Regions from separate parts of the Paenibacillus wuxiensis genome, predicted to be linked through region 1. Evidence: predicted binding sites of a transcription regulator. Region 1 holds the regulator's gene; each other region holds the start of a gene.
What was found. Region 1 encodes Rex, which represses fermentation and respiration genes when NADH is low (regulators of the CRP and FNR family bind a similar motif). Its sites were predicted from a motif close to TTGTGAAATATTTCACAA; they were not measured.
Positions count from the first base shown of each region.

Region 2: the regulator Rex is predicted to act here: its motif matches at 8,415-8,432, upstream of pflB (formate C-acetyltransferase).
Region 3: the regulator Rex is predicted to act here: its motif matches at 7,272-7,289, upstream of ABN764_RS07830 (cytochrome ubiquinol oxidase subunit I).

Region 1 is NZ_JBEFZI010000001.1:413,077-423,433, reverse strand. Features, by position in the region: gene ABN764_RS01975 (quinolinate synthase) at 1-191, opposite strand, end outside; gene ABN764_RS01970 (hypothetical protein) at 435-953, opposite strand; gene ABN764_RS01965 (amidohydrolase) at 969-2,279, opposite strand; gene ABN764_RS01960 (redox-sensing transcriptional repressor Rex) at 2,276-2,923, opposite strand; gene ABN764_RS01955 (ATP-dependent DNA helicase DinG, 3'-5' exoribonuclease type) at 2,940-5,810, opposite strand; gene ABN764_RS01950 (tetratricopeptide repeat protein) at 5,956-6,612, opposite strand; gene panD (aspartate 1-decarboxylase) at 6,817-7,203, opposite strand; gene panC (pantoate--beta-alanine ligase) at 7,214-8,104, opposite strand; gene panB (3-methyl-2-oxobutanoate hydroxymethyltransferase) at 8,101-8,970, opposite strand; gene ABN764_RS01930 (biotin--[acetyl-CoA-carboxylase] ligase) at 9,306-10,274, opposite strand; gene ABN764_RS01925 (CCA tRNA nucleotidyltransferase) at 10,271-10,357, opposite strand, start outside.
Region 2 is NZ_JBEFZI010000001.1:233,801-244,157, reverse strand. Features, by position in the region: gene ABN764_RS01030 (carbohydrate ABC transporter permease) at 1-169, opposite strand, end outside; gene ABN764_RS01025 (carbohydrate ABC transporter permease) at 172-1,056, opposite strand; gene ABN764_RS01020 (ABC transporter substrate-binding protein) at 1,185-2,546, opposite strand; gene ABN764_RS01015 (DUF4855 domain-containing protein) at 2,849-4,486, opposite strand; gene pflA (pyruvate formate-lyase-activating protein) at 4,956-5,687, opposite strand; gene pflB (formate C-acetyltransferase) at 5,870-8,137, opposite strand; gene adhE (bifunctional acetaldehyde-CoA/alcohol dehydrogenase) at 8,639-10,357, opposite strand, start outside.
Region 3 is NZ_JBEFZI010000003.1:348,636-358,992, reverse strand. Features, by position in the region: gene ABN764_RS07875 (GNAT family N-acetyltransferase) at 1-588, opposite strand, end outside; gene ABN764_RS07870 (DUF4023 family protein) at 851-982, opposite strand; gene ABN764_RS07865 (hypothetical protein) at 1,084-1,455, opposite strand; gene ABN764_RS07860 (hypothetical protein) at 1,497-1,826, shown strand; gene ABN764_RS07855 (MGDG synthase family glycosyltransferase) at 2,073-3,281, opposite strand; gene ABN764_RS07850 (response regulator transcription factor) at 3,599-4,303, shown strand; gene ABN764_RS07845 (sensor histidine kinase) at 4,313-5,248, shown strand; gene ABN764_RS07840 (ABC transporter ATP-binding protein) at 5,496-6,419, shown strand; gene ABN764_RS07835 (ABC-2 transporter permease family protein) at 6,412-7,101, shown strand; gene ABN764_RS07830 (cytochrome ubiquinol oxidase subunit I) at 7,475-8,878, shown strand; gene cydB (cytochrome d ubiquinol oxidase subunit II) at 8,865-9,881, shown strand; gene cydD (thiol reductant ABC exporter subunit CydD) at 9,881-10,357, shown strand, end outside.

The DNA of each region.
Region 1 (10,357 bases):
TTCAGCTTCACTTGCAGCGCATCAGGATACCATTGAACATCATACTGCGTAATTTCAGCATGCTGCTTCAATACTCGTTCCACAGGCTGCTTCACGAAATTACGTTCATACAGTGTCCAACCTCCAAATAGTGCAACAGCTGTCGTGACCATAATGAGCAAAGTAGGCATGATTCGAATCTTTTTCGCCATGCTGAAACCTCCTGTTGCAAATATATATCAATACCCCTAGTAATCTCTTTCTGATATATCAAGAGTATATCACATATGTTACTTCAACTATGGATGTAATGTGTACCATGATTGCCATCGAAATGGAGTTACTCCAATACAAAAAGCGCTGCTGCTTCGCATAGCGTACAATATGTACGTCATATGCAAAGCAGCAGCGCTGCAAAATCGCCAATAACTCGTTATTGGCTAACATTGAATATGTTATTTATTAGGCAGCGTATAGACATCCCCTATTGAGGAACCATTCGCAAATGAATAGAAATGATAGAAGTAATGAACAACCCCTTGTTCATCCTTGCGTTTGACCAATGCCTGCCATACATATTGATCATCCTTAAATGCTGGCGTAATGCGGATTACATCCGCATCCGGATATTGGGCTTCTATCTGGGCTTGAATCGTCTCTTTAGAGGTTGATTCCGCCATAGGAGTTACCTTATCAGGGAGTACCCACACGGTCTGCTCCTTACCATGTTCGTCAGTTCCCCGCACCATGTATACGACTTGATCCCATACACCCTTCTCCACTTCTGTCACATTTACGAGCTTCACTGCTTCATTCGCCCGCTTTATTATTTCCGCTTCCTTGACCCATTCGTCCTTATTGATGTATTGCACATACTGATAAGTGGCGAAGAACAATCCGACTAGAAATAAGAGAACGAGTACCGGAATCAACCACTTCCAATGCGACCTCCGGCGTACGCGTCTTCTCTGCATGAACTCTCCTCCTGCCTACCTTGCCAGCAAGCCATCAAAGCATTGCTGCGCCTCGCGAAGGATTCGTTCTTCATCCATCGTCAAGCATTCCCCATTCTTCACAACCTGCTTGCCGTCAACCCATACATGCTTGACATCTTTCGCAGACGCTGAATATACCATGTGGGATACCAAGTCGGTATGCGGCAGGAAATGAGGCTGATCAATATCTACCGCAACGAAGTCCGCCTTCATGCCTACTTCAAGGGCTCCAATATCGTCAAGGCGAATGGTCTGCGCGCCATAGATCGTACCCATGCGCAGCGCCTCTGCAGCAGGAACCGCAGTTGGATCGCCGGACACCCCTTTATGAATCAAGGCCGTAAGGCGAATTTCTTCGAACATATCCAGATTGTTGTTGCTAGCTGCACCGTCCGTACCCAAGGATACAACAACACCCGCACGCAGCATCTCAGGAACACGAGCGACACCGCTCGCAAGCTTAAGGTTGCTTCCTGGATTATGGGACACCGCAACTTGATACTTCGCAAGCGTCTCAATCTCTTCGTCCGTCAAATGAACAGCATGCGCAACGAAGGAAGGACGGGAGAAGAATCCGAGCTTCTCCAAATGCGCAACCGGACGCAGTCCATAATCCTTCACATTCTGTTCAACTTCTGCCTTTGTCTCTGACATATGCGTGTGCAATGGCAAATCCAGATCATGAGCAGCCTGTACGAAGCTCTCAATAAAGGCTGGAGGACAAGTATACGGAGCATGCGGCGCCATAATCGTACGAATGCGGCCATCTCCCTTCCCATTCCAATCCTTCGCGAATTGAATCGCCTCGTTCAGCTTCTCGCGCTGTACATCCTCTGGGCATAAGCCAATCGCACCGCGCATAAGCGATGCACGGATACCGGATTGCTCACATACCTTCGCTACTTCGTCCATGTAGTCATACATATCTACGAAGGTTGTTGTACCGCCCTTCAGCATTTCGATCACAGACAGAGCTGTTCCCCAATAGACATCTTTGGCCGTGAACTTGCCTTCCATTGGCCACATTTTCTCCTGCAGCCATGTCTGAAGCGCCAAGTCATCCCCATACCCACGAAGCAGAGACATTGCAGCATGCCCGTGTGTATTAACAAGGCCTGGAATGAAAAATAGACCTTTGCCATCGATGATTTCAGCATCAGCTGCTGTATATTGCTCTGGCAGCTCCGATCCAATATGAACGATGCGATCATTCTCAACAACCATGAACCCATGGAATGAGGACTGCTTCGCAGTTGGAGACAAATCGGCGAACATGCCGTTTTTAATAATGATTCGGTGTGTCATTCGGCGGGTACTTCCTTTCCATTATCAGATAAATAATAGGCCAAACTGAACAAATCCGTTGTAAAATCGGCAGTATGCACACGGATATTCGAAGGAACCCTCAAAATGACAGGCGCAAAGTTCAAGATCGCTTCTACTCCCGCCTCTACAAATTGATCAGCTACATACTGAGCTTCTGTAGCAGGAACCGTGATAATCCCGATACGGATTTGCTTCTCGCGTACCGTCGTAATTAGGTCAGACATCGGCTGAACTTTCAGGTTATTTATCTCGGTATTGATTTTGGATTCCTGTGCATCGAACACTGCAACGATCTTCATATTATCTTTCAAGTATACGGTGTAGTTACAGAGTGCGTGACCTAATTTACCTGCACCGACCAATCCAACATGGATAACTTGATCCAGTTTCAAAATATGTCTGATTTGTTGAATCAAATACGATACATCATACCCAATGCCCTTGCGGCCGAAGTCGCCGAAATACGCTAGATCCTTCCGAATTTGCGCAGGATTCAAGTTCAGCTTCTGTCCCAAATCTTGAGAAGAAACTGTGAGCACTTCTCGCTGCTTCAATTCCAATAGATGACGTAAATACACGGGTAATCGCCGAACGACAGCTTCTGATATCTTTAGTGCTTTCATTCTGAACAAGCCCCTCTCATCGCTCTCCAATGCCTCTTTGATTATGGTCTAGCCACGTATCAATACGTGGTACAAGTTGTTCTGTTGCCATATGCTCCATTTTTGGGCCAGGCAGCGAGTAAAGAAAATGTTTGCCGTAGCTTGTCTCTATTACACGAGTGTCATATATGATGACAATACCCTTATCCTGCGTCGTGCGCACAAGGCGGCCAAATCCTTGCTTGAAGCGAATTACAGCCTGTGGGACGGAATATTTGCGGAATGGATTCTGATTCATCCGCTTCAGCCGATCGCACTTCGCTTCCACGAGTGGATGATTCGGTGGCTGGAATGGCAGCCGTACAATCGCAAGACATGTCAACGCATCTCCTGGAATATCAACGCCTTCCCAGAAGCTGCTCGTTCCTAGCAGGACTGAATTCGGCTGATCTCGGAATCGACGTGTCAGCTTGCTTCGGTTGCCGCTGTCAATCCCTTGTCCCAGCACTTGAATGCCATGCAGGCTAAGCGCCTCCTTCAGCGGTTCATACACATCCCGCAGCATGCGGTATGACGTGAATAAGACAAGCATACGTCCTTCTGTTACCTTTGCTACATCAGCCAAGGACTGCATCAGCGTCGAGTTAAACTTGGCATCTGATGCTCCCTTCACACTAGGGAAGTCACGCGGGATGACAACAAGTGCTTGTTCCCGGTAGTTGAACGGCGACGGAAGTATGACCGTATTTAGACGACCATCCCGCTGCGCATCCTTCAAGCCAAGCTGTTCAGCTACGAATTGGAATGATTTATCAACGGACAATGTAGCCGAAGTTAAGATTACGCTCTTCTTCGGCTCGAAGAAGTATCGCTTCAGCGCTTCGCTTACATCGACAGGGACCGCATACATTTGCATTGATTTATGCTTGTATTGGAGATTGCCTTCCATCCAGTACACGGTATCCGCATCCTTGCCTTGCATAAATTCACGGAATTCATCGCGAAGCTGCCCTATGTCCTTGAATAAACCTGTCACATCAGCCGTGACGCCCTGCACTTCATCATCATCATAATCCTTCCATTCATTAACGAGCTTCTCCCCCGAACGAACAATATCACTTAAACGCGTGTGAATATCGCCTTCGAGCTCCGATACGGAGCTCCATCCATCAGGACGATTGCCAGATGGCAGCCGGAGAACAGCTTGCCCGCCTTCCGCCTGCCCCGCTTCATTCATGGAAGGAAGCATTTGATAGAGCAGCTCATGCAGCCGATCCCATTGATCCTTAACATCGACAAGCTGTGTTAACAGCTTCTCGATCCCTTCAGCCCATACGAGCGCTTTTTCATTGCCTGACAAGCGAAGACGCTGCTGTAGCAATACAAGCGCACCATTCTTGCTGTCTTTGAACAATTGGGTCAGCGGATGAATGAGTGAAAAATATTGCAAGTGAATCCCTAAATGTTTGCCTGCCGTTTCTTCGAAGTGATGTGCTTCGTCTACGACAAGCTGTTCGTATGCGGGGAGCAAACGATGCTCCGCAATCACGTCCGTAAACAATAGGGAATGATTCGTTATAATAATGTCCGATAAATTCGCATCATTCTTCGCCCGGTGGTAGAAGCACCGACGGAACCAAGGACATGCGCGATTCAGACAGGAATCACTATCACTGGCAACGGTATCCCAGAAGTCTGCACCCTTATGAACGAAATGCAGTTCTTCGTCATCTCCATGCTCCGTCTGACTGAGCCACACCAGCATTTGGGCAGCTGTCAAACTATCATCGCGTGCATGTACATACTCTCTATTACTTATTTTATGTTCAAATTTTCTCAAACACAAATAGTGACTGCGGCCTTTTAATACGGATGCCTTAAACGGAACCGGCACAATCTTCTCCAAGAGCGGCAAATCACGCTGTCTCAGCTGTTCTTGCAGATTAATTGTGTGTGTGCTAACAATCACTTTGCTCTCTTGAGAAACACTCTGATATATGGATGGCAGCAAGTACCCAAGCGACTTGCCGGTACCAGTACCTGCTTCGATTAGCAGGTGATGCTCTTGTTCGAAGCACTCCATCACTTCATTGAACATCTGCTCCTGCGATTCGCGCGGCTCATAATTATCCAAACGGCTTGCCAGATTCGTCTTAACCTGATCTAGGAACTGAGCGAAGGTCACTCCCTTAAGTGGGTTCTCTGCTGAAGAATCACGCGGCGCCTCCGTCTCTGTCCAATCCGTTTGCTTCAACGTCAATTGGCGGAACGGATAATACCCTTCTTCTTCTGTCCAATCAGACACCTCACGCTCCTGAAGCTTCTCTGCAAGCAGCCATTTCAAATCCCGCTCCTCTTGATCGCCAAACACATCAACGACGCGCTGTAGCGTCAATAATGGAAGCTGGTCAATCGCTTCTAAGCAGCGAATAAATATATCTGCTGTCGCCCTCGCATCACTGTCTGCTTGGTGCGGGCGATCATGAACAATCCCCATCTCATGTGACACAGATCCAAGCTGGAAGGAAGGCAGCGATGGAAAGAGGATGCGAAGCAGCTCAATTGTATCTAATATACGACCTGTGAACGGCAAATATCCTGTCTGTTCCAGTGCCCTGCATAGGAATTGATAATCGAAGGCCACATTATGGCCGACCAGTACGACATCCCCTAGCAAAGGGACAAGCCCCGTCATGGCATCATCAATATCCGGAGCATCCTTCACATCTTCCCCGGTAATGCCAGTGAGCTGCGATATAAATTCCGGTATGGGAACGTTTGGCCGCACAAGCGTATGATATTCGCGTTCTATCTTCAAATCATGGCCAAGAATAACCAAACCAATTTGAATTATTTCATCGTTCGGCTGACTGCCGGTCGTCTCAAAATCCAAAACAGCAAATCTCATCTTAATAGCTTTCCTCTCACAATTTCTGTTCTTAGCATAACAGATGTTCAGGCGTTTGGAAATGACTAGAGGGAAACATCTGTGCGTATTTTTTCCACACAGTCGTTCCCCTCCGATGTCATGAATCATTGATATTACATGCATGTTATTGGATATGCATCATGTGCTCGCCGCCGAGTTCAAAATGACCGCTTTTGGACTGGCATACCTTCAAATTCATAATCGGTTCCGGCAGAGCCGGATCCCATTCATGCGCCTTCAGGAAGCATGCTTCTGCCTGTGCAAACTGATGCTGCTTCGCATGAATGCAGCCAAGCGCATTGCAGGCAATGGCCTTCATGCTGTTGTTGTCAGTCAAAGGTATGATAAGTTGAAAATGATGTCCTGCTTCCTGACAATTCCCTAAATGCAAGTGCGACATCGCCAAATACGCGCGCACCTCGATATTCTCTGGCTGAATCTTAGCCGCCTGTTCCAAAAACATAACTGCTTCCTTATACATCATGAGCAAATAATACCCCTGACCCCGCTGATAGGGATCCCCATAGTCCGGAATAGCTATTTTGCTCTCCTTCACTGGGCATGGCTGTACGGGTACTGAGCTTCCCTTGCCTGCTTTGGGCCTTAACAATGACAGACGCTCTTCGAAGCGCAGCCATTCCTCCACAATATGGTCACTCATGGAGCGAAGCAGCGACACTTGATGATCGAGTTCCTGTTTTTGCTTTCCCTTCGCATGCGGGTATTGAGCAATCACTTCATCCAACAGTTCATTCATGGTCTCGAATACATGTTGCAGCACGATTCCATCCCACCTTCACAAGTGTTGCGTATCGTTGTCTTATCGGCTCACGTTCATTGTGTGTCTCACAGCTAAGTTTCATTCGGTGCTCCAACGATTCCCGTGCGCTGGCTTCCGTTGTCAGCGAAGCAGAGCAGCAATACGTCCTGCATGGTAGCGCAAGCAAGCAATTCGGCCATAAATCATGCCCCTAATCGAAATGCATTAACGAATGGTTGAATGCTCTTCTGTTAGATTCATTACTTCAACAGGCTTGTTATCTCCATCAACAAAAACAATATTCGGCTTGTATTGACGTGCCTCTTCATTCGTCATGGATGCGTAAGAAATAATAATGACATTGTCCCCTGGTTGTACCAATCGAGCTGCCGCACCATTCAAGCAAATCACCCCTGAATGCTTAGGCCCTGGAATCACGTAAGTTTCTAAGCGAGCTCCATTATAATTGTTTACGATCTGAACTTTTTCATTCGCCCAAATATCAGCCAGTTCCATTAAATGCTCATCGATCGTAATACTGCCAACATAGTTCAGATTTGCTTCTGTCACCGTAGCACGGTGAATTTTGGATTTCATCATTTCGCGCATCATTTAGTTCACCCTACTCTCCAAGAGTTAACATACGATTATCAATTAATCTTGTCCGACCGAATTTGACTGCAAGTGCAATCAAAATATTGGTACTTCGCTGATCTAGCGACATCTCCGGCGCCAGTGGCTCCAAATCTGGGAAGCTCAATACTTCAACATAGTCGATGTCTGCCAGCGGCTGCTGTGCTATCATATCCTTCATCTTCTGCTGAAGCATTGGGGCTGTCAGCTGCGGATTCTCTTCAAGCCAGACGTCAACTTGACGCAGTGAGCGGGATAGTACGAGCGCTTGCGCCCGTTCTTCCTCAGACAAATACACATTGCGCGAGCTCATTGCCAGACCATCTGCTTCGCGTACAATCGGACATGGAACAATCTCAACTGGGAAATTCAAGTCCTCCACCATGCGCTGAATGACAGCAACCTGCTGTGCATCCTTCATACCGAAGAAGGCTTGATCTGGCTGCACGAGGTGGAACAGCTTCGTAACAACGGTTGTCACACCGTCAAAGTGAACCGGACGCGTAGCCCCACACAGCGGACTTGTAATGTCATCCACATGCACTTTGGTTTTGGTAGGTGTAGGATACATCATGTCCGGTGTTGGCATGAATACGATATCCGCACCATGCTTCTTCGCTACCGCCAGATCCCGTTCTTCGTCACGAGGGTACTTCTCATAATCTTCGTTTGGCCCGAACTGTATCGGATTGACGAATATACTTAGGACCACAATATCGCATTGACTGCGAGCCTTGCTTAACAAGCTCGCATGCCCATCATGCAAATACCCCATCGTTGGAACGAAGCCAATGGTTGGGTCTCCGTCCGGACGTCTATGTTCAAGCTTCATGCGACGCAGCGCGTCTCTCAGCTCTTGTATGGAATGTACTGTGATCATGGTGTCTGCACCTTCCCACTTCCGTATAATTGTCCTGCCAATTCCTCATCTGCAGCGAATACATGCTCCTGGGCTGGGAATGTGCGCTGCTTCACTTCTTCTACATAAGAAGCAAACGCTTCACGAATGGTCGTTCCTACATCCGCATATGTTTTTACGAACCGCTTAGGACGATAGTCTGCATCATATCGTACGATATCATGGAATACGAGCACCTGCCCATCACATTTGACACCGGCTCCGATTCCGATTGTCGGAATCTCTAGCCGTTCTGAGATATAAGCAGCCACCTCATCCGTCACAAGTTCTAGTACAACACCGAAGGCTCCCGCCTCCTGCAGTGCTAGGGCATCTTCAAGCAATCGCTGTGCATCTTCCATCGTCTTGCCTTGGATTCGATATCCTCCAATTTGATGTACCGATTGCGGTGTCAAGCCGATATGTCCGAGTACCGGCACACCTGCCTGCACACAAGCCTTGACCATAGGTGCAATCTCCGCTCCGCCTTCCATTTTCACAGCTGTTGCATGTCCTTCTTGCATAATGCGGCGAACCCCATTCAGCGTCTCAGCCGCCGTGCTGTGGTAAGTCATGAATGGCATATCAGTCACAATAAACGTGTTCGGCGCTCCCCGGCGCACTGCGCGGGAGTGGTATACCATATCATCGATCGTAACCGGCAATGTAGAATCATAGCCAAGCACGACATTGCCCAAGGAATCACCGACGAGGATAATATCGACGCCCGCTTCCTCTGCCAATCGAGCAGTAGGATAATCATAGGCTGTCACCATGGCAATGGGTTCGTTTTGTTTCTTCATCGTTTTCATTTTAACAATACTTAGCGGCTGCTTCGGTTTGTTCATTCTTTCTTCATCTCCTTCAACGTCTCTTTGGCGCATTTCAACACAATCTTCCATCGTCTCTCTTACCTGATAGCTGTTGCTGTGCGCTTTTTTCTTAGTGTGTGCAAAACAAAAAACCTTTTAGCATTTCCACTAAAAGGGTCCATAAGAAAAAAAGAGGTCGCAAGCGGACGTCCTTCTGTCTCGGTCCCTTCGGCTCAGAGCAGAAACGTGCTACACGTTCGTCAAGGAATATGCACTTCACTTCAATCTTCCTTGCTGTGTGTGGCCGGTGCGGTTCCGCGAGGATACCGCCAAGCCGACACTTATTATACCAGAGTTTATTCCTACTTACATCACGTAAAGTGTACATCCCCGGAAAAAATTTTCCGGTAACAACCATCCTCGCCCAGCACGATAAGCGCTCCGGAGTCATCAAGTCCCTGTGCAACCCCAGATACAATTCCGTTCGGGGTCGTCACCGACAGACTGCGTCCAATGGTTACGCTTTGCGCTTCCCATAGCGTACGGATCGGTGCAAATCCTTGCTCAACATACAGCTTGTATAGCTGCTCTAATTCAAATAAGCACTCTGCAAGCAGTGAGGCACGATCAATTTCCTTACCCGAAGCAATTTTGAGCGATGTCACTTTAGACCTCAATTCATCTGGGTAGTCATGCTCTTCCAAATTTACACTGATGCCAATCCCCGCAATAACATGAACAAGTCGCTCATCCTCAGCTGAAGATTCTGTCAGTATTCCGCATACTTTTTTATCTTCATACAAAATATCATTGGGCCACTTTATTCCTAAATCCACGTCCGTCATACGCTTCATTGCGCGGCATAGCGCAACTGCGGAAAGAAGTGTCAACTGCGGCGTGAATTGTAGCGGAATTTGCGGGCGGAGGATCAAGCTCATCCATATCCCCTTACCTGCGGGTGAATGCCAGTTTTTCCCATGTCGACCTCGCCCCACTGTCTGCTCCTCTGCAATAATGACCGCACCATCTTCCGCTCCCTGCCGTGCCCACGCAGCTGCTTCGTTCTGCGTCGATTCCGTACGGGCAATGATACGAAGCTGGTGTCCTAGCTTGCTCGTCTTCAGTTTCGCAAGCAGCGACAATTCATCCAGCTGCGTTGGCATTTGAACGAGTCGATAGCCCATCTTCGGCACAGCTTCGAATTCGTAGCCCTTCGAACGAAGGCGATTGATCTGCTTCCATACGGCAGTTCGCGATATTTCAAGTCTCCGGCTAATCTCTTCACCGGATATAAACTCTCCTGGATGTTCCTTGAACCATGCTAGTAATTGATCACTCATTGTTCGTTCCACGCTTTCCTTACGTAGTCCAGCAGAACCTCGCGCTCATTAGCAAGTTCCCCTAATGCTACGGAGAGCCATAC
Region 2 (10,357 bases), 180 kb from region 1:
TCACATAGTTATCCCAAGCAAATTCTGTCGGCAAACCGAATGGATTCGCTGCAATGGCTCCGTTGTCTGTCTTCACCGATGAGAACAAGACGAACAGGAATGGGAATAGAATAACCGCCAAATACAACAGTAGGAAAATATGAGGTGTACCCTTTTTCAGCTGTTTCATCATTAGTATTCAATCCTTTCCGTTCTACGCGCAATAAGTACTTGGTAAAGCACAGTAACGATGAGCGTGAACACGAAGATAAGGACTGCAATGCTGTTCCCATAGCCATATTTGAAACTTGTAATCGAGTGCTTGATCATATAAGTTGCCATAACATCGGTTGCCCCTGCCGGGCCGCCCTTGGTCATAACGATGACGATATCTGCCGCCTTCATTGCACCTGCAATCGATAGCATAATAACCACGGAGATGATCGGCATAATAAGCGGAATCGTAATGCGCATTGCACGTTGAACGCCAGTTGCGCCATCAATCATCGCTGCTTCGTCAAGATCTTTCGGAATCGCTAGAATTGCAGCCAACACCATAACAATGTAGAAACCGGTCCACTGCCAAGCGTTCGTAATCAAGATCGAAATCATTGCCGTTTTCTTGTCTGCCAGCCACATAAGCGGATCGATACCGAACAAACCTAGCAGCTTGTTAAGAAGCCCTGTGTCCGGATCGTAAATGAAGCCCCACAAAATACCGATGACGGCCGTGGACATAACAGACGGCATGAATACTGCTGTCTTGTACAATCCTTTCAAACGCTTGACATTGGAGATGAGCAGTGAGAAGAAAATGATTAACGGGACTTGGACTAACAAGGAGAACAAAATAAAGTATCCATTGTTCTTCACTGATTCCCAAAAGTCTGGCTTACTCATCACATTGAGATAGTTGTCAAAGCCAATAAATGTAACGTCCTTCGATATTCCGTTCCAACTCGTAAAGCTGTAGTAAATCGCATTGATTACCGGGTATATAAAGAATGCGATGAACAAAACGAGCGTAGGAAGCAAAAATAACACATATGTTAAGGGGTTTCTTAATGCTTTGTTCATATGATTTCCCTCCGTCCGTCCCACATCGTAATCATACTGGTTGACTGCTGCTCAGGATGATAAATGAGCACCACCCCCCGATACGGACAGGTGGTGCTCCTTGTGGTCAAGCTTGCTTTTTATTTATCTTATTTCGATGCTGCGTTCGCTTCTTCTTGTACTTTTTGTACGGCATCCAGAGCCGCTTGCGGTTCAGCTTCGCCGCTAATCATTTTTTGGAGCTGTTGACCGAGTGCAGTATTCACATCCGCTTGAACGAGTGCATCAAATGCAGGCCATGTGAATTTCACGTCTTTCATTTGAGCCATAATCGCTTGCAGCAAGTCGTTGCCTTGGGAAGCTTCATCCAGCTTTGCTTGGTCAACCTTCATTGCAGGGATAACGCCATCTTCCTTCAAGCCACGTACTTGCATGTCTTCGTTATACAAGTTCTTGATGAACGCTTTTACCGCTTCCATCTTGCGTGGATCTTCAGCAATCTTGGAAGAGAATGCATATCCGTTGTTGGAGTCAAACATTACGCTGTAGCCGTCGCCTTCTTTAGCTGGAGGCATCAGGAAGAAACCAGCTTTGTTATGCAATTTACCGGATTGTGTTGCATCAGCGAATACGGAGGATGCCCAAGATCCATCAAACATCATAACTGCTTCGCCATTCACCAACTGAGTACGTTGTGTTGCATAGTCAAGACCAAGCTCGCCTTTTTTGAAGTAGCCTTTCTTGATCCAATCTGAGTGCTTCGCAAATGCTTCTACCATTTTCGGATCGTTCCACTTCGTTGTTCCTTTCGCAAATCCGGAAGTAATATCCGCACCGCCGAAGTAGGACCACAACGTGTTTGTTGTCATCAATGGCACCCAAGCATCCTTGGAACCAATGGCGAATGGAATTTTGCCGTCAGCCTTTACTTTATCAGCGATTGCTTCAAGCTCAGCCAATGTTTTTGGAATTTGAATTCCTTTTTCAGCGAAATAGTCTTTGTTATAGAAGTAACCTTCAATTGAAGCACCGATTGGCAAACCGTAGATCTTGTCTTCTACTGTCCATTGTGCAAGAGATTGGAACTTGTCCTTCAATCCAAGCTCATCCAGAATCGGAGCTACATCAAGTATAAGTCCATTCTCCGCGTACAATTTCACGTCTGGGTTACCGAAGGCATCAAAGATATCTGGAGGAGATCCGCTTCCCATTTCTGCACGAAGCTTCTCTTTGCGGTTAACCTCAGAGTCAACGCCGTCAAGCTTAATTGTTAGACCTGGAACTTCGGATTCTGTCTTCTTTACAACATCTTGCAAGATAGCGAAGCGGTTTTTCTTCGAATCGCCTAGCTGCGTATGACGAAGAGTAAGCTCAAATGGTTCAACCTTTTTATCTTCACCAGCTTGGTTCGCTGGCTTCTCAGAACCACCCTCTGACTTTGATCCGCATCCTGTAAGCGCTGTCGTTGCGATGAACAGAAGCGTCAGAATCATTACCAATCCTTTTTTCATGTAAGGACCCTCCCGTATGTTTTTGTCTGCTGGTAAGATCTTGATGTTGTTTGGTACGCTTTTATTATAATTCGACAATGTCCTTCCTGTAAGGACGACATTTTAACTATTGGGGGATAAAATCCTCTAACGAATGAGGGATAAAATAAAACAGCGGTCAAAACCTCGATTTGAGGATTTGACCGCCAATTTATGAAACACCTAGCATATTTGCTTGTCTAGTAACTTCCCAATTCAGCTCACGCAATACAATTTTTGTAGAGCAGGGAATGAATATGAGCTATTGCATTTGCATCCTCTATTTAATTCCCTCTTGTGAAATTGTACAGCCTATCATACAGTTCACGTATGCTCGGATTCGTGCTGCTCGCTGCATCGCGCAGAACCGGCCCGCTTCCTTTATAATACGCAGTAAAGCCTTTCCCTGCGAATCCATATTGATAGCCTGCGTTCATATATTCATTGAATCGGCTCCGGAACGTATTATCCGTTAGCATACGATTGTCGAACTCGACTTCAACACCCATGCCATATCGTTTGGCCGTTTGAATCCCATCTACAAGACGATCAATTGATAAATTTTCAAAAAAGTAGTTCGGCTGGTACGTCGCTGCATCGAAGCCTGCGTCCTTCCATATAAAACTCTTATAGGTCAAGGAATGAGGGATCCAGAACGATTTCAGCCCTCTTGCATGAACATCCGAGTTCATCATCCGCAGGAAGTCTGGAGCTGACTTGGACCAGCTAACTTCTTCATCCACCCAGTACATGCCAACCAGCTCAAGGTTGGAGTAGTTGTTCGCATTCCAGCGGTTTTGTACCTCTTGCAACCACCATCTGACTGCCTTCTGGCGTGTCGCCAAAGCTTTCTCTATGCCTACGCTGGCTTCACTAAAGTTCTCCGTAATTCCGTCGCCGTCAATATCTCCGAAGTTCGTCGTGTTCTCTCCCGGATTTGGCAGCATCATGACAACCTTTGTTTTGTGATTCGGCTGTCCAAGCTGCAGCCCTACTTCCTTCGTGGCTTCATTCAGCTGCTTCAAGTCGCCTTGAGCGCCAAATGTTTTATCCAGGTACCATTGCCAATCCGTCAGGAGTGAATCCTTCCCGAAATCACGACCCGCCGGAGATTGGAGACCCAGCATCAACACACCATCAAAGAACCAATCCTGAACCTGTCCGGCTTGATTCACGTAACCAATTTCCGGAATCAGGCTGTCTTTTGTCCACGCCGGAACGTCAGGATAATACCCATTGTAGACAAGTGATAAATTACGGATGCCAGCAGTGTCGACGCCTGGGTACTGGAATTCGAACGGCTTCATATTCACAACAACTGCCCCGTCAGCCTTGCCGTCTGTTCCCATAATTTCAATCTCATCTATAAATGTCCATGCCCGTGGATGCATCGAGAACACAACCTTCACGTAGCGTGCATAGGCCATCGTAGCCCCTTGTCCTCCGCCTGCAACCCCATCCTTACTGCCATCCCATACATAGGTTTGATCAATCGGAGGGCCATTCGTCCAGCCACGTTCCGTTGCTTTGTGTCCGACAATTCCCCAATTCACACTATCATCTGACACATAGATAGATACGCTCAACGGGAACAAAATCGCAGAACCTGGCCAATCTTGAAGGAAATGCGCCCTAACACTTGCTATCGATTTCCGTTGACCAAAGTCAAACGTGACTTCCCGCGCCTTCTTCTTAATGTGCCCGACCCACGCTGGATCCGTCACATTCGCAGCGCCCTTAATGCCATTGGTTAGCTTGTTGCCCGGATCTGGATAATTCGATTCCGGCGCTTCCGACCATGTGTATGTAGAACTCGGTGCAAGATTGCGGAGTTGTGGTGCCGCTTGGGCATTCGGCATGTTCGGAATAATTGACAATATCAGCATCATGCTAAGGACAAGTGCTGTCATCTTTTTCTTCATAATCAATATCCCTCCTATATACGTTCATTTTCGAAGAATACGGCCCGGATCATCTAATGATTAAGCTGCAATCATACCTCCTCTATTCATAAATTCATCCAAGAAAGTTGATCCCTCATGATGCCTGATGCCCTTTCTATGTTGAACCAGTAGCTAACAGCATCTCTTCACCTACTAGTCATGAGGACAATAGAATGCATTTCAACAGCATATATGTTTGGCGATAAAATATTTTATATGATAGCGCTTCCATTATGGATTAGGGAAATTTCCTTTTTTTCATCCTTACAGCGCATTATAGTTTTTTCCTTCCATTTTAGAAATAGTTCTTTTCGATCATTTTACACACAATACTATTGAATGCACGTTCTAAGTGAACACTCTTTCAACAATTGCAACAAAAAAAGAGATGACCTCTTCCCTGCTAGGCAAGTCATCTCTCTTCCTATATAAATAGATATGAAATACACTATACGCTCGTCTGCCCACGGCCCTTCTCAATAAGCGCATAAGCACGCTCCACCTCTTCTGCAGTCGGGGAAGGAATCCCTTCAAGCGGATACTTCTCACCTAGCTGTTCCCACTTGTATACGCCCATTTGATGGTACGGCAGGATTTCGAATTTCTCAACACCTTGCAGTGTACCGATAAAACGGCCCAGTTCAAGCAAGTCCTCTTCATTGTCGTTAATCGTCGGTACGAATACGTGTCGAATCCACATTTTCTTGCCATGCTCAGATAACCAACGCGCCGTATCCAGCGTACGTGCATTCGGCACACCTGTAAGTGCAATATGCTTCTCATTGTTAATATGCTTAATATCCAGCAGTACTAGATCCGTAACATTCATCAATTCTTCGAGCTTCGCTACTTCGTTGAAACCGTTCGAATCCAGGGTTGTATGCAGATCCCAGCGCTGCTTCACTTCACGGAATAGCTCTCTAACGAATGCAGCTTGCAGCGTTGGCTCCCCGCCCGATACGGTCAAACCGCCGCCAGAGCTGCGGTAATAAGGCAAGTAAGGTTCAATTTCAGCAAGTACTTCCTCAAGTGTCATTTCTTTGCCGTCACCTAAGCTCCATGTATCACGGTTATGGCAATATTGGCATTTGAGCGCGCACCCCTGCATGAATAAAATAAATCGTATGCCAGGTCCATCAACAGTACCGAATGTTTCTAACGAGTGAATACGTCCGATCATCTCTATCACTTTCCTCTCCAGCCCATTACAACCTGCTTACATGACAAGAGGGGCGCTCCCTCCCTGCCATTGACCGAAAGGTACTAGGCATGTGGTGTAGTTGCGCCCCTTTACTTATCAAATATCGAATATATCCTTTACATTGCTCAACTTACTTCGATTTCTACCGTACAGAAGGTTCTTTACATCGAACCATGGAATGTGCGGTTGATTACATCCATTTGCTGCTCGCGAGTCAGTTTGATGAAGTTAACTGCATAACCCGATACGCGAATTGTCAATTGTGGGTAGTTCTCTGGATGTTCCATCGCGTCCATCAGCTGTTCACGGTCGAACACGTTAACGTTCAGATGGTGCGCATTGCTGCCGAAGTATCCATCCATCATCGATACGAGGTTGGATTTGCGAACATCAAGTTCTTTACCAAGCGCCTTAGGTACGATAGAGAATGTATTCGAGATTCCATCCAAACTATGCTCATATGGAAGCTTCGCTACCGAGCTAAGCGATGCGAGTGCACCCTTCTTATCACGGCCATGCATTGGGTTCGCACCTGGAGCGAACGGTTCGCCAGCTTTACGTCCGTCAGGAGTCGTACCTGTCTTCTTACCGTACACAACGTTCGACGTAATCGTCAGTACCGATTGTGTTGGCAATGCATTACGATAAGCTTTATGCTTGCGAATCATGTTCATGAACGATTCAACCAGTTCAACAGCGATGCTGTCTACGCGATCATCGTTGTTACCGTAGCATGGATATTCGCCTTCGATTTGGAAGTCAACGGCAATGCCTTCTTCGTTACGAATCGGTGTTACCTTAGCATATTTGATTGCACTCAAGGAGTCAGCTGCTACCGACAGGCCGGCAATACCGCAAGCCATTGTGCGCAAGATTTCTTTATCATGCAGCGCCATCTCAATGCGCTCGTAGCAATATTTATCATGCATGAAGTGAATAACATTCAGTGTGTTCATGTACAGCTTCGCGAGCCATTCCATCATCTGCTTGAAGCGTTTCACGACTTCGTCGTAGTCCAATACGTCGCTTGTGATTGGAGGAAGCTCAGGTCCTACTTGCAAGCCAAGCTTCTCATCTTTACCGCCGTTGATTGCGTACAGCAAGCATTTTGCCAAGTTGGCGCGAGCACCGAAGAACTGCATTTGCTTACCGATGCGCATTGCAGATACACAACACGCGATACCGTAGTCGTCGCCGTAGATTGGACGCATCAGGTCGTCATTTTCATATTGAATGGAGCTTGTTTCAATCGATACTTTCGCACAATACTTCTTGAACGCTTCAGGAAGCTTTGTCGACCACAATACAGTCAAGTTAGGCTCTGGAGCAGGTCCCAAGTTGTACAAGGAATGCAAGAAGCGGAAGCTGTTCTTCGTTACACGTGTTGTACCGTCAGAAGCCATACCACCGATCGATTCTGTTACCCAAGTTGGGTCACCGCTGAACAGGTCGTTGTAAGCAGGTGTGCGCAAGAATTTAACGATACGCAATTTCATAATGAAATGGTCAACCAATTCTTGAGCTTCTTGCTCTGTCAAAGTACCTTCTTGAATATCGCGTTCCACATACACATCGAGGAACGAGGATACACGACCAAGGGACATTGCTGCACCGTTCTGTTCTTTGATGGCTGCCAAGTAACCGAAGTATACCCATTGGAACGCCTCTTGTGCGTTGACAGCTGGTTTCGAAATGTCCATACCGTGCATTGCAGCCATTTCTTTCAATTCAGCGAGTGCGCGAATTTGTTCTGAAATTTCTTCACGGTCACGGATAGTAACTTCATCCATTGCATCCAGCTCAAGATTATTCAGATCGTTTTTCTTTTGTTTAATCAAGAAGTCTATACCGTACAGCGCTACACGGCGGTAGTCACCGATGATGCGGCCGCGGCCGTAAGCATCTGGCAAGCCTGTGATAATACCAGCTTTACGCGCCATGCGCATGTCGGATGTATAAGCATCGAATACGCCTTGGTTGTGTGTTTTGCGAATGTCTGTGAAAATTTTGATAACATCTTCCGGCATTTCGAAGCCGTATGCTTTACAAGCATCGATCATCATCTTAATACCGCCAAATGGTTGAATGGAGCGGCGGAACGGAGCATCCGTTTGTACACCTACTACTTTCTCTTTTTCTTTATCTAAATATCCCGGTTTGTGCGATACGATCGTTGAAGGCGTGTTAACATCAACATCCCATACACCACCGCGTTCACGTTCTTCTTTGGAGAGCTGGCTCACGATATCCCATAGATCCTTCGTGTTTTGCGTTGGACCTGCCAAGAATGCTTCATCGCCCAAGTAAGGCTTGATGTGTCCGTCCAAGAAGTTCGGGACATCCACGTGAGTTTGCCATTTGCCTGCTTTGAATCCACGCCAAGGATTCATTTCATTTGTTTCTGTCATGTTCTTTTCCATCACCGACATCGTAATCCCTCCATACATGTTTGTTTTTCTGTATGTGTTGTAATCGAATTGAAAGCACACACCCAGCAAGATGTTCTCGTTCCCATTTCACATTGCTTGTGATGATTTTCACGAAAAAGGCTGCAAGGCGGTTATCTTATCTTTCGCATTCGTTCGATAGCTGCCTTTTCGTAATGCCGAGTGAGGCTATGCAGCAAGTTTTTTAGAGGCGAATTCTGAACTTTTTTCGTTCCTCCCTTGCTACGCCTTCATTGTACCTCTTTTCACACTTTCAATTATGTGATATTTATCACAATATAAGCTAGGCAAATGATTTTTTTCACATAATATGATTCAAAATGTTGTAATCTCCACTGCTTCCCTGCTTTTTGCAGGTGCTTAGCACTTGATTAGCACTCGTTTACCGCATTATAAGCAATGGTTCAGAAGTTGATTATACAACAAAGACAGCGGGGAAGATCTTCCCCGCTGCCCACTGCCCTGCTATCGTATCATTCTAATTTATTCAAATCGTCCATAGAATGCGTTCCGATATACATCAGCCAACTCTGTTACGAGTGGAAGCTTCGGATTCGCTGTTGTACATTGGTCTTCAAAGGCGCGGTCTGCCAAGTAATCAACATTGGATTCGAAGTCCTTGGCATCGAAGCCAATTGCTTGGAACGATTCTGGAATACCCAGTTCGCGGTTCAATTCCCGAATTGCGTTGATCAGGCTGTTCACGCCCTCTTCCGTGGTGCGGCATGGAAGACCGAGGATGCGTGCAATTTCCGCGTAGCGCTCATCTGCTACGAAGTGGTCATATTTCGGGAACGAAGCGTACTTCGTTGGTTTCTTCGCATTGTAACGAATGACATGCGGCATGAGAATCGCATTCGTGCGACCATGTGCAGTATGGTATTGCGCTCCCCATTTATGCGCCAAGCTGTGGTTGATGCCTAGGAACGCATTCGCGAATGCCATACCAGCAAGTGTCGATGCGTTGTGCATTTTCTCGCGAGCTTTCGGACATGCTTCATGATGAGATTTCACCAAGTTCTCGAACACGAGCTGAATGGCCTTTATTGCCAGACCATCAGTATAGTCGCTTGCCATTACCGATACATACGCTTCAATCGCGTGCGTCAAAACGTCCATTCCCGTATCAGCAACTGCCGTCTTCGGCAAGCTGTACACGAACTCTGGGTCAATAATCGCTACGTCCGGCGTCAGCTCATAATCAGCTAGCGGATATTTTGTATTGCCTTTTTCCTTATCCGTAATAACCGCGAACGAGGTTACTTCCGAACCAGTACCCGAAGTCGTTGGAATTGCGACGAACTTCGCCTTCTGGCCAAGACGTGGATACTTGAATGTACGCTTGCGGATGTCTAAGAACTTCTGCTTCAGGTTATCGAATTCAGCATCTGGATGTTCGTAGAACAGCCACATGCCCTTCGCTGCATCCATCGGCGAGCCGCCGCCCAAGGCGATAATGCAGTCTGGCTCGAAGCTGAGCATCATTTCTGTACCACGTTCCACTGTCTTCGTCGAAGGATCTGGCTCGACATCCGAGAACACTTCAATGACGACTGGGTTGCGGCGTTGACGCAAATAGTATTCCAGCTTCTCCACGTAGCCCAGCTTCACCATCATTGGGTCGGTAACAATCATGACACGGCTAATATCCGGCATCTTCGCCAAGTACTGTGTTGCACCCTTCTCGAAGTAAATCTTATTTGGCACCTTGAACCATTGCATATTCACTGTACGCTTCGCCACCCGTTTAATATTCAGCAAATTGACCGCTGTTACGTTCGAAGAAGTTGAGTTGCGGCCATACGATCCGCAGCCAAGTGTCAACGAAGGAATATTGGTGTTGTACAAGTCTCCAATCGCGCCATGAGTAGAAGGAGAGTTGACCAGAATGCGGCCTGTTTGCAGACGGTCGGCGAACTTACGAATTACCTCGTCATCATTCGAGTGGATGACCGAAGAGTGACCCATGCCGCCAAAGGCCACGATTTCAGCCGCGCGGTCAACGCCTTCTTCTGCGGTCTTCACCTTGTAGCAAGCAAGCACGGGGCTCAGCTTCTCTGCAGACAGTGGAAACTTCGGCCCCACACCATCCAGCTCAGCTACAAGTATCTTCGTTGTATCTGGTACTTGAAGTCCGGCCATCTCAGCAATCTTCTTCGCAGATTGGCCCACGATGTTCGGATTCACCGCACAGGTGTCTGT
Region 3 (10,357 bases), on a different contig from region 1:
CAGCGTGCAAGGAATGCCACGCGCATCGCACTCAGAGAGCAAGGGCCTCATTAATTGGCTGACAAAACCCTGACCGCGGAATTGCGGCTGCACGACAAGCATGTCCAAATGGATATAATCCTGCTCGTTCAGTTCGGATATCCAGGCGGAGCTCATGGAATTAAGCGTCGACAATCCACGTAGAAATTGATGGAAGCTGATATAACGGCACATCGGGATTGACTTGATAATTGCACAAGCAATTCGGTACAAGTACCGTGCATGTGAGAACCGGGACACTCCTGCCCGCTCAGAGCGGAACACAAGGGCAACGGCTTCAAGCCGTTCGGACGTTGCATACAGGTCGGCTTCCTCATACAGCATGGCAATATAGTTGCGGAAGAAGATGATGAGCACCTCAAGGCGGGTTGTCCGCTCCGGAAGCATGTGCTCGTATAGCGGGTCATCCATGAAGCCTTGCGCAAGGACGACGGCAGCTTGGCGGATATCTGTGCGGCGTAGTTTTACGTAGTTGGGTTCGGAAGTTCTGTTCGTTGTAACGTTAGCGTGACTTGCTCTTGAATTACAAATGGTTCCACCTCGGATCATGATTCAATGTAAATAAGGCTCCACGTTAGGCTTTCCTTGCCTGTTCATTTAGTCGGCCGAATTTCGGAAACCTCCTGTCTATCGTACTGCTGCGCATTCGTCTAAGTCAACGCATGTGCCCTTACTCCCGTTTGCCGTTGTGGATGAAGTTCGAGTGTGCAGCAGGTTGAATGATATCCCCTAATATAGTAAATAAGCCGTGCATGACTCCTTACCGCGATTGAATGCGGCTTCGGGATCTTTTGCGCGGCTTTTCTTTTTTTTATTTGTTAGTGCTGTGCTGCTTTCCTGGCAAGCTCGAACCCGGGTTGCCTTCGCCATGGCGCTGCTGGTTGCGCTTTGCCTTCTGCTGGTCTTCATGCAGCTTATCCACGAATTGCTTGGTGTCTTCCATTGAACAGATCCCTCCTTGTTAGGCATTCATTGATACTATAACCGGTTGAAGGGAAAATCATGTCCACATAAGTCGTATTTATTGTTGAATTGCGGCTCCTGTTACTTGTTCCTCGTTGTCAAATAGAAAATGCCTAAAATAGCGGCATAGGTACATGTGAACACTCTAGATGTAACTTTCATGGTTCCATCATCGGCAAATAGGTGAATGAAAAAATTAATGCCTAGAACGATACCGAAACCGACGTAAACTCCTCTGTAAAATTCGGAGTAAATCCCCGTCTTTTTATTCGCTCTATCTGGCTGCTCCCTATCGTCCCTTATTCTGAGTAGGAGCATCATAATTACGAAATATAAAATGGCGCCAGAAACGGCAATCTCCTGTATGAGCGGATTGGGGATGAAAAAGTACGCAAAAACGGCAAATACTACGATGACCGCCAACAGAATGTAATTGACTGTAGTTTTTTTCAATTTAAATCACTCCTGTTTGAGCCGGTCCGAATTTCGCTGAAGTGGAAAGAGCTCTTGCTGCAATTGAAAGAATACCTGACGATGTCATTCAGCGCGGCTCTGATGCGATCATGGAATGGTTCAATATGAATACGGAATTTCGCATCTCCGAGTATGGAACGAGCGGAATTGTTGGTTGCGCGTCTGCAATAGGATTGGCTGTGGCAGCTCTTGTTTTTGCACCAGCTAAGATTACCAAAATAAAAGACGCCATTAAGGCAGCTGGCGGAACTGTGAAGTTCGTGACAAAAGTGCTGGAAACCTACAAAGTGGCCAAAGGAATGGGCTTGTCTACGATGGAGGCTATCAAAATGGGTGTGCAAGAGCGGTGAGGTCTATTTTTATCCGATCAAATCACACTCCCTCCATTTTTATTAGATCATATTATTACACTGTCTCTATATGACTCCTAACAAATTTCGTGAAAGATAGAATCTGATGGTTACTCATATGATATGTGATCGTGCAGTATAAAGCAAAATGCCAGGTGCATGGCTCTAAAAAAAGAGCTATTCTGCTTTATACGTTGTATAAAGCGAATAGCCCTATGCGGTAGGTGAAGAAAGCAAATTAAAAAGTTACACAATTGTCTCGTTCAGCCATTGATCCATTGTGTGGCGTCGCGATAAGGAGTATCTCTGGGCATTCACGATCGCATCCATCGCATGGAATGGGGAACGTGGAGCCTCTTCTTGCGCGCGCTCTCGCATCCATTGCAGTGTCTCCGGATGTCGGGAGAAGATCGACAACTGCGCAACCAATTCTTCTGCATCCTCCGCACAGCAGGCAACCCCGCTGCGCAGCAAGTAGCGAATGTTATCCTGTTCTTGACCAGGAAGTGGCTTATAGACGAGCAGTGGCAGCTGTTGGACAACTGCCTCGGAGGTAGTAACACCGCCGGATTTCGTAATCATTAGGTCGGACATCGCCATATATTCGTGCACAGGCTTCACATAGCCTTCAATACGAACATGCAGCGGGCTGGATTCGGCCCAGCGTTCTAATTGTGAACGAAGCTTATCGTTGCTGCCGCAAATGATGATAAATTGCATATCCTGTGCCCATCCAGCTTGCTCAATGACATCCAACATGGATGGATCCATCAAACCGCAGCCACCGCCCATCAGAAGAACGGTCAGCTTGGAGGAATCAAGTTCATACTTCTTGCGCAGTTCTGTCCTCGAATAGGATTCATAGAAGGCTGGACGAACCGGAATTCCCGTCACCTGAATGCGGGATTGAGGAACACCCTGCTCAATCAATTGCGTCTTGGCATCTTCAGAGCCAGCTAAATATAAATCTGTATAGGGATGCAGCCAGAAGCTGTGATCTGTATGGTCAGTAATGACCGTGACAGCTGGGCAATCAATCATGCCGCGCTCCTTCAGCTTCGATACTGCTGCACTGGCAGCAGGGAACGTACTGACAATGACAGTTGGCTTCATCTGCTCTACGAGCTTGATCAGCGGGCGTAAGCTTGTGAAGCGGACTCCCTTCAATAACTGTGCTAGCTTACGATCCTTGCGAGTCATATTGAACAAATACCCGTACATGCTAGGGAACAGCTTCACCCATTGTACGAAGCAATACGTGCCGACACTGTGCAAGTGAGGAGATACCTGCTCCATATAATCAACAACGTGTACATCTGCTTCTGTGCCGTACCAACGTTCAGCCGTTTCTTTAATTGCTTGTGCAGTCTGCATATGGCCGTGGCCAATCGAGCCTGATAGTACAAGCACCTTCGCCCTGCCCGGTGTGGACGGTGCTTCCATCCGTTCGAACATGTTCATAACACTCCTTCGCCGTAGTTGAGTCTTCGTCTATATATTCGATTGCGCTGTTCTGCCAATCGTTTCCTTGTTATCTGGTACTAATATCGTATCCTAACTCCCCATTCATGAAAATGGCCCTCAGTTCGGTTATATCCTAGACCTGAGTCGGGCATGCTGTCCGGACTCTATTCCAGTTCTATCCGCTATTGGTCCTATTTATGGGGATTTTCAGCTTTTTTTATTACTTACCTTTTCCAATGGGATTTGACCCAAAATTAAGTAATTGTTCTATAATGAACGAGAAGGTCTGAGAAAGGTGTGAGTCTGGCATGCAGCATAAGCTGTTGATCGTAGAAGATGACGCTTCTATTGTAGAAATGGTATCGGATTATTTGAGTAGGGAAGGATTTTATGTAGTGACCGCAACCAATGGTGAAGAAGGCATGGCCAAGTTCACCTCTGACACATACGATATGATGATTGTCGATCTGATGATGCCGAAGCTAGATGGATTTGAGATGATTAAGCTTGTTCGAGAGCGGAGCGCAATCCCTATTCTTATTATGTCCGCGAAGGACAGCGATGTAGACAAGGCACTCGGACTTGGCTTCGGTGCAGATGATTATATCGCGAAGCCCTTCTCGATGATAGAGATCTCTGCGAGAATCAAGGCGGCAATTAGACGCGCTACGAAGTACGTTCAGATCGATACGGTGAAGCCAATGCCCGAACAGAATGTCATTCAGGCAGGTCAACTGCTAATCGATCTTGATAATTATCTTGTACAGAAGCAAGAAGAAACTATGAAACTCACTTCCAAAGAATTCGATATTTTAAAGTTATTCGTAACCAATCCGAATCGTGTGTTCACAAAAGCACAAATATATGGATTTGTATGGAACGATGAATACTATGGCGATGAAAATGTCATTAACGTTCACATTCGCCGGCTGCGGGAGAAGATTGAGGACGATCCGTCGAATCCTATCCATATTAAGACCTTGTGGGGGATTGGCTACAAGTGGGAAGGTTGAGCAATGATGATAACGGGCCTTTTATCTATATGTATGGTAATCCTGTTGATCGTAGTCTACACGCAGCATGCGAATCATTCAAGACGCAATCGGCAATTAACAGAAATTCAAAAAAAGCTGGAACAAATTCATCGTACACAATCTGCGGAGAAGCTCCTGCTGTTCACAGATGATAAGAAGATTATTGGGGTCATTGAGCAAATAAATGAATTACTGGTCGATCATGAGAAGGCACTGGCGAATTATGCGAAGACGGAGATCGCGATGAGGAAGATGATATCGAACATCTCTCATGATCTGAAGACCCCGCTTACCGTTGTACTTGGTTACTTGGAGACTCTGAATCTGAGCAGTGAGCGCATCAGTGACGAAGAACGGAATCGCCTGCTCACACGGGTGCATGGCAAGACGGTAGAAGTGATAGAGCTTATACATACCTTTTTTGATTTAGCGAAGCTAGAATCTGGGGACAAGCATGTCGAGCTGACTCGAGTCGATATGAGCGAGCTATGCCGCAAAAATATTCTCCAATTTTATGAGCGGCTTACAAAGAGGGGGTTCGAGGTTGATATTCAGATTCCGGAAGCTTCTCTCTATGCGAGAGGGAATGAAGACGCACTGGATCGCATACTGAACAATCTCATCTCCAATGCGATAGAGTATGGGGCTGATGGCCGTGTGCTGGGCATAGCTCTGCGCAGTGATGATACGCATCTGTTCGTTGATGTATGGGATCGTGGCAAGGGGATTCCGGAACAGCACCAAGACCGTGTTTTTGAGCGCATGTATACACTGGAGGATTCCCGCAACAAAAATTACGAAGGCAGCGGATTGGGGTTAACGATCACGAAGCGGCTCGCTGAATCAATGGGCGGATCGATAGAACTCCATAGTAAGCCTTTTAAGAAAACGATTTTTACAATTAAGCTCCTGCGAATGTCTTGAGGTATTCTACGAGAAACCGGTCAGTGCTGGCTGTGAATGAATAGACGGTTCAGGTCTGATGACGTCGAAGGAAGGGTCACGAGGTTCGAAGAGATTTTGCTGTGCTGTAACCAGTATGGCACTCTGCGGACCTTATTTGTATGTCAAGACGGAAAGAACGTAAGGAATTCGTAAGGATTAGGTAAGAAATAAGAAATAGCTAATCGATACAATGAAGACATCAGAAGAGATGAGAGGGGTAAATGAAATGACCTTCCTTGTACGGACGCATCGTTTGACGAAGAATTATCAAGGCAAAGATGTCGTATCGAATGTGAGCATGAATATTAAGAAGGGTGAGATATACGGATTCCTTGGCCCGAATGGGGCGGGGAAGACGACGATTATGAAAATGATGACGAATCTCTTGCAGCCAACGAGCGGTGAGATTGAGATGTTCGGCGAGAAGATGACACCCTCATCCTATTCCTTGCTATCTCGCATGGGGACAATTATTGAGCAGCCAATCTTCTATGATCGTCTTACTGCGCAGGAGAATCTGGAGCTTCATTGCGAATACATGGGCTACCATAATAAGAAGGCGATTGGAGAAGCACTGGAACTGGTAGGACTGAACGGCATTGAACGCAAGCAGGTGAAGGACTTCTCCCTCGGGATGAAGCAGCGTCTAGGCATCGCGCGGGCCATATCGATCAAGCCAGAGCTGCTGCTCCTGGATGAGCCGATTAATGGTCTGGACCCAATAGGGATTAAGGAGATACGTGACCTGTTCAAGAAGCTGTCACGCGAGTTCGGCATTACGCTCTTGATCTCCAGCCACATCTTAGGGGAAATGGAGCTGGTTGCAGACACGATCGGTGTCATTAACCATGGGGTGCTGTTGGAGGAAGTGCCAATGGAGCGGGTTCGGGCGCAGCAGTCCGAATTCATTGAGGTCATCACTGATAATGCGAGCAAGGCAGCCTATGTGCTTGAAGAAGTCATGCATATTTCGAATTTCCGCATTACGGACAACCGGATCATCCGCATCTATCAATCGGGGGTGTCTCAGCAAGATATTACGAAGGCATTTGTTATGAACGATGTCATGGTAGAGTCTGTCCATAAGAAGCATCATTCCTTGGAGGATTACTTTATGAAGCTGTTGAATGGAGGGGCTGCTCGTGAATAAGCTCATTCGACTGGAACTGAAGAAATTCCGGTTTGCTACCTATATACGTACGGCCATGTATATCACGATCGGGATATTCCTCTTTATTTTGCTTGGAATCTATGGAGATACACGCGATATCGCGTTCAAGAACTTGCCCGAGGTATTAGGCATCATCGATACGTTTGTGAAGGTAGCTTTCATTATTACGGCCTCGGTATTGCTAAGCCGAATGGTTATTGATGAGTTTAAGAGCAAGTCTATCACGGTCATGTTCATGTACCCGATTCCACGGAAGAAGCTCATAACAGCCAAGCTGATCATTGTGGTCTTGTACACCTTCATCGCCATTATTCTATCAAATATTGTACTAATCAGTGGATTCCTTTTATACAATTCTTATGCGCACACTGTACCCGGGACGGCGACAATGAGTATGGTTACGCATCAAGTGGCAACTAGTGTTATCAACTCCTTAGCAGCAAGCTGCTTAAGTCTGATTCCATTATGGTTCGGCATGCGCAAATATTCAGCGGCGGCGACCATTACGAGCTCCATTCTAATTGCAGGCTTTCTAGGCTCGTCGACTGGTGGATTTACCTTGTGGTCCATTATCGCAGTGCCATTTGCTTTTGCTGCGCTTGGTGTAGTGATTGGTTACTTGACGATTCGCAAGATTGACACGATCGACCTGTATAAATAAAAATAGATGCAGCGAAATACCTTGTTGTGACAGCGATGTGACATGCCCAAATTGGTGACAAATTTCAGAAGGGTTCTGGAAAAAAGGTGCAGCACATTGCGGGCTGCTTGTAAAGAGGAAAGAAGGCACAATGTCTTTTTTCTTCTTTTTTTCACTTTTTTTCGACATATTTGTGAAATTTGACACAATGTTCTTATTTTGATCAAGTAATTGCTTTAAAATTGTGATTAATATCACATTGCAGCGTTTCTGTATCTGACAGAATACAACTGGAACATGTAATCAACGTCATTGATCCCGTGTTCGACGCAGGCATTACAGCCTATTCAGCATAGGAATGAGAGTATAAATAGAAAGGTGGAAGGACAACGATATGTGGGATACGATCTTATTATCGCGCATTCAGTTTGCATCGACGACGATTTTTCACTTCTTCTTCGTACCGGTATCGATTGGTCTAGCATTGCTCATTGCAATGATGGAGACGATGTATGTCGTCAAGGCAAATGAAGAGTACAAGAAGATGACGAAGTTCTGGGGGAAGCTGTTCCTCATTAACTTCGGTGTCGGGGTTGTCACAGGTATTATTCAGGAATTCCAGTTCGGGATGAACTGGTCGAACTATTCTCGCTTTGTTGGGGACGTGTTCGGTGCGCCGCTTGCGATTGAAGCATTGCTGGCATTTTTTATGGAATCAACGTTTATCGGATTATGGATATTTGGATGGGATCGCTTATCGAAGAAGGTGCACTGCTTGTGCATTTGGCTTGTAGCCATCGGTACAACGTTGTCCGCCTTGTGGATCTTGGCGGCGAACTCCTTCATGCAGCGTCCGGTCGGATTCGAGATTAACAATGGCCGTGCGGAAATGAACGATTTCTTCGCGCTGCTGACAAATGGTCAGCTGCTTGTTGAATTCCCGCATACGATTTTCGGTGCATTTGCAACAGGAGCGTTCCTCATCACTGGGGTGAGTGCTTATAAACTGCTGAAGAAGCAGGACGTTTCTTTCTTCCAAAAATCGTTCAAAATTGGTGTTATCGTAGCTACGGTCTCTTCCATTCTGGTTGCGGTTTTCGGTCACCAGCAGGCACAATATTTGATGCATACCCAACCAATGAAGATGGCGGCAAGTGAAGGCTTGTGGGAAACAAGTGGCGACCCTGCGCCGTGGACGGTATTTGCAGCAATCAATACAGACAAGCAAGAGAACAGCATGGAATTCAAAGTTCCATACTTGCTTAGCTTCCTATCTTATAGTAAGTTCTCCGGCGAAGTCCGCGGGATGAAGGAATTGCAAGCGGAATATGAACAACTGTATGGCCCAGGCGATTACATTCCGCCGGTGAAGACAACATTCTGGAGCTTCCGCATCATGGTTCTTGCCGGAACATTTATGATTCTGCTTGGCATGTATGGCTGGTTCTTGGCAGCACGCAAGAAGCTGGGCAATCCGAATAAGTGGTTTATGCGTTTCATGCTCTATGCAATCTCATTGCCGTTCATTGCGAATACAGCAGGTTGGATTATGACGGAAATTGGTCGTCAGCCATGGACAGTATTCGGTCTCATGCGGACAGAAGACAGTATTTCGCCGAGCGTGTCGGGCGGTCAAGTGCTATTCTCGCTTATCGCATTCTCGACAATTTACACCGTACTTGCTATCGTGCTTGTGTATTTGTTCGTTCGTGTCATCAAAAAGGGTCCGAATGAAGTGTTGAAGGCAGAACATTCGAATGACCCGTTTGATCAGGAGGGACAACATGTTATCTCTTAATGAATTGTGGTTTCTACTAGTTGGAGTGTTATTTGTCGGATTCTTCTTCTTGGAAGGCTTCGACTTCGGTGTCGGCATGTCGACGAAGTTCTTGGCTCGTACAGACGGGGAGAAACGCGTATTAATCAACTCGATCGGTCCGTTCTGGGATGCCAATGAAGTATGGCTGCTTACGGCTGGCGGGGCGATGTTCGCTGCGTTCCCGAACTGGTATGCTACGCTGTTTAGCGGATATTACACGCCATTTGTCGTTTTGCTGCTTGCATTGATTGGACGCGGTGTCGCATTCGAATTCCGCGGCAAGAAAGAGACAGAACGCTGGAAGAAGTCTTGGGATTGGGCGATTTTCTTAGGAAGTCTGCTTCCTCCATTCCTGTGCGGGGTTGTATTCGCAGGGCTGATTCAAGGCTTGCCAATTGACGGCCAGATGGAAATGAAGGCTGGACTGTTCGATATGGTGAATGTGTATACATTGCTTGGCGGGGTAACCGTTACGGTACTGTGCCTCGTGCATGGCTTGATGTTCACAACGCTGCGCACAATTGGTTCCTTGCAGGAACGTGCACGTAAGCAAGCGAAGATGCTGCTAGTGCCTTTGGCGGTATTGTTTGTTGCTTTCGGTGCTATGACATACTTCAAGACGGATGTATTTGAGGTTCGCGGTGGGATCTTAACAGCTGTTGCTGTAGTTGGGGTTGTTGTTTATGTGCTCGCTGGCTACTTCATGGCGAAGAAGCGCGATGGCTGGGCATTCGGCATGACGGGCGGAGTTATCATTCTATCGATCGCGTCTGTCTTTATCGGGTTATTCCCGCGTGTTATGATCAGTTCGATTGATAAGGCATTCGACTTAACGATTCATAACGCAGCTTCCGGGCAATACTCATTGAAAGTGATGACGATCGTGGCCTTAACCTTACTGCCGTTCGTGCTAGGATATCAAATTTGGAGTTATTTCGTCTTCCATAAACGGCTTCATGAGAAGGAGCATTTAGAATACTAATGGATAAAAATTTGCTCAAGTATGAGGGAGCAAGGTCGACAATGTTCATCATTGCCGTCCTTACTCTCGTGCAAACATTATCCATCATAGGTCTGGCAATCAAGCTGGCGGAGGTTATCTCCGCCCTGTTTGCCGGCGCGCCGTTGCAGGAACAAACCGCAAATATGGGTCTGTTCCTGCTTGCGTTTACCGTCCGTCAAGTGACGACCTTGCTCATGCAGAAGGTAGCCTACAACTTCGCCGAGAAGACAGGGGTAAACTTGCGGCGTCAGTTGATGGATAAGTTGTTCCAGTATGGACCTCGTTTTGCCAAGTCAGAAGGTACGGGTAATCTCGTAACTCTTGTGCTTGAAGGGGTCTCCCAGTTCCGCACGTACGTGGAACTGATTCTTCCTCGGATGATGGGTACGGGCATTACGCCAATTCTCATCCTACTCTATGTACTCACGCTAGATACGGCGTCCGGTATTATTTTG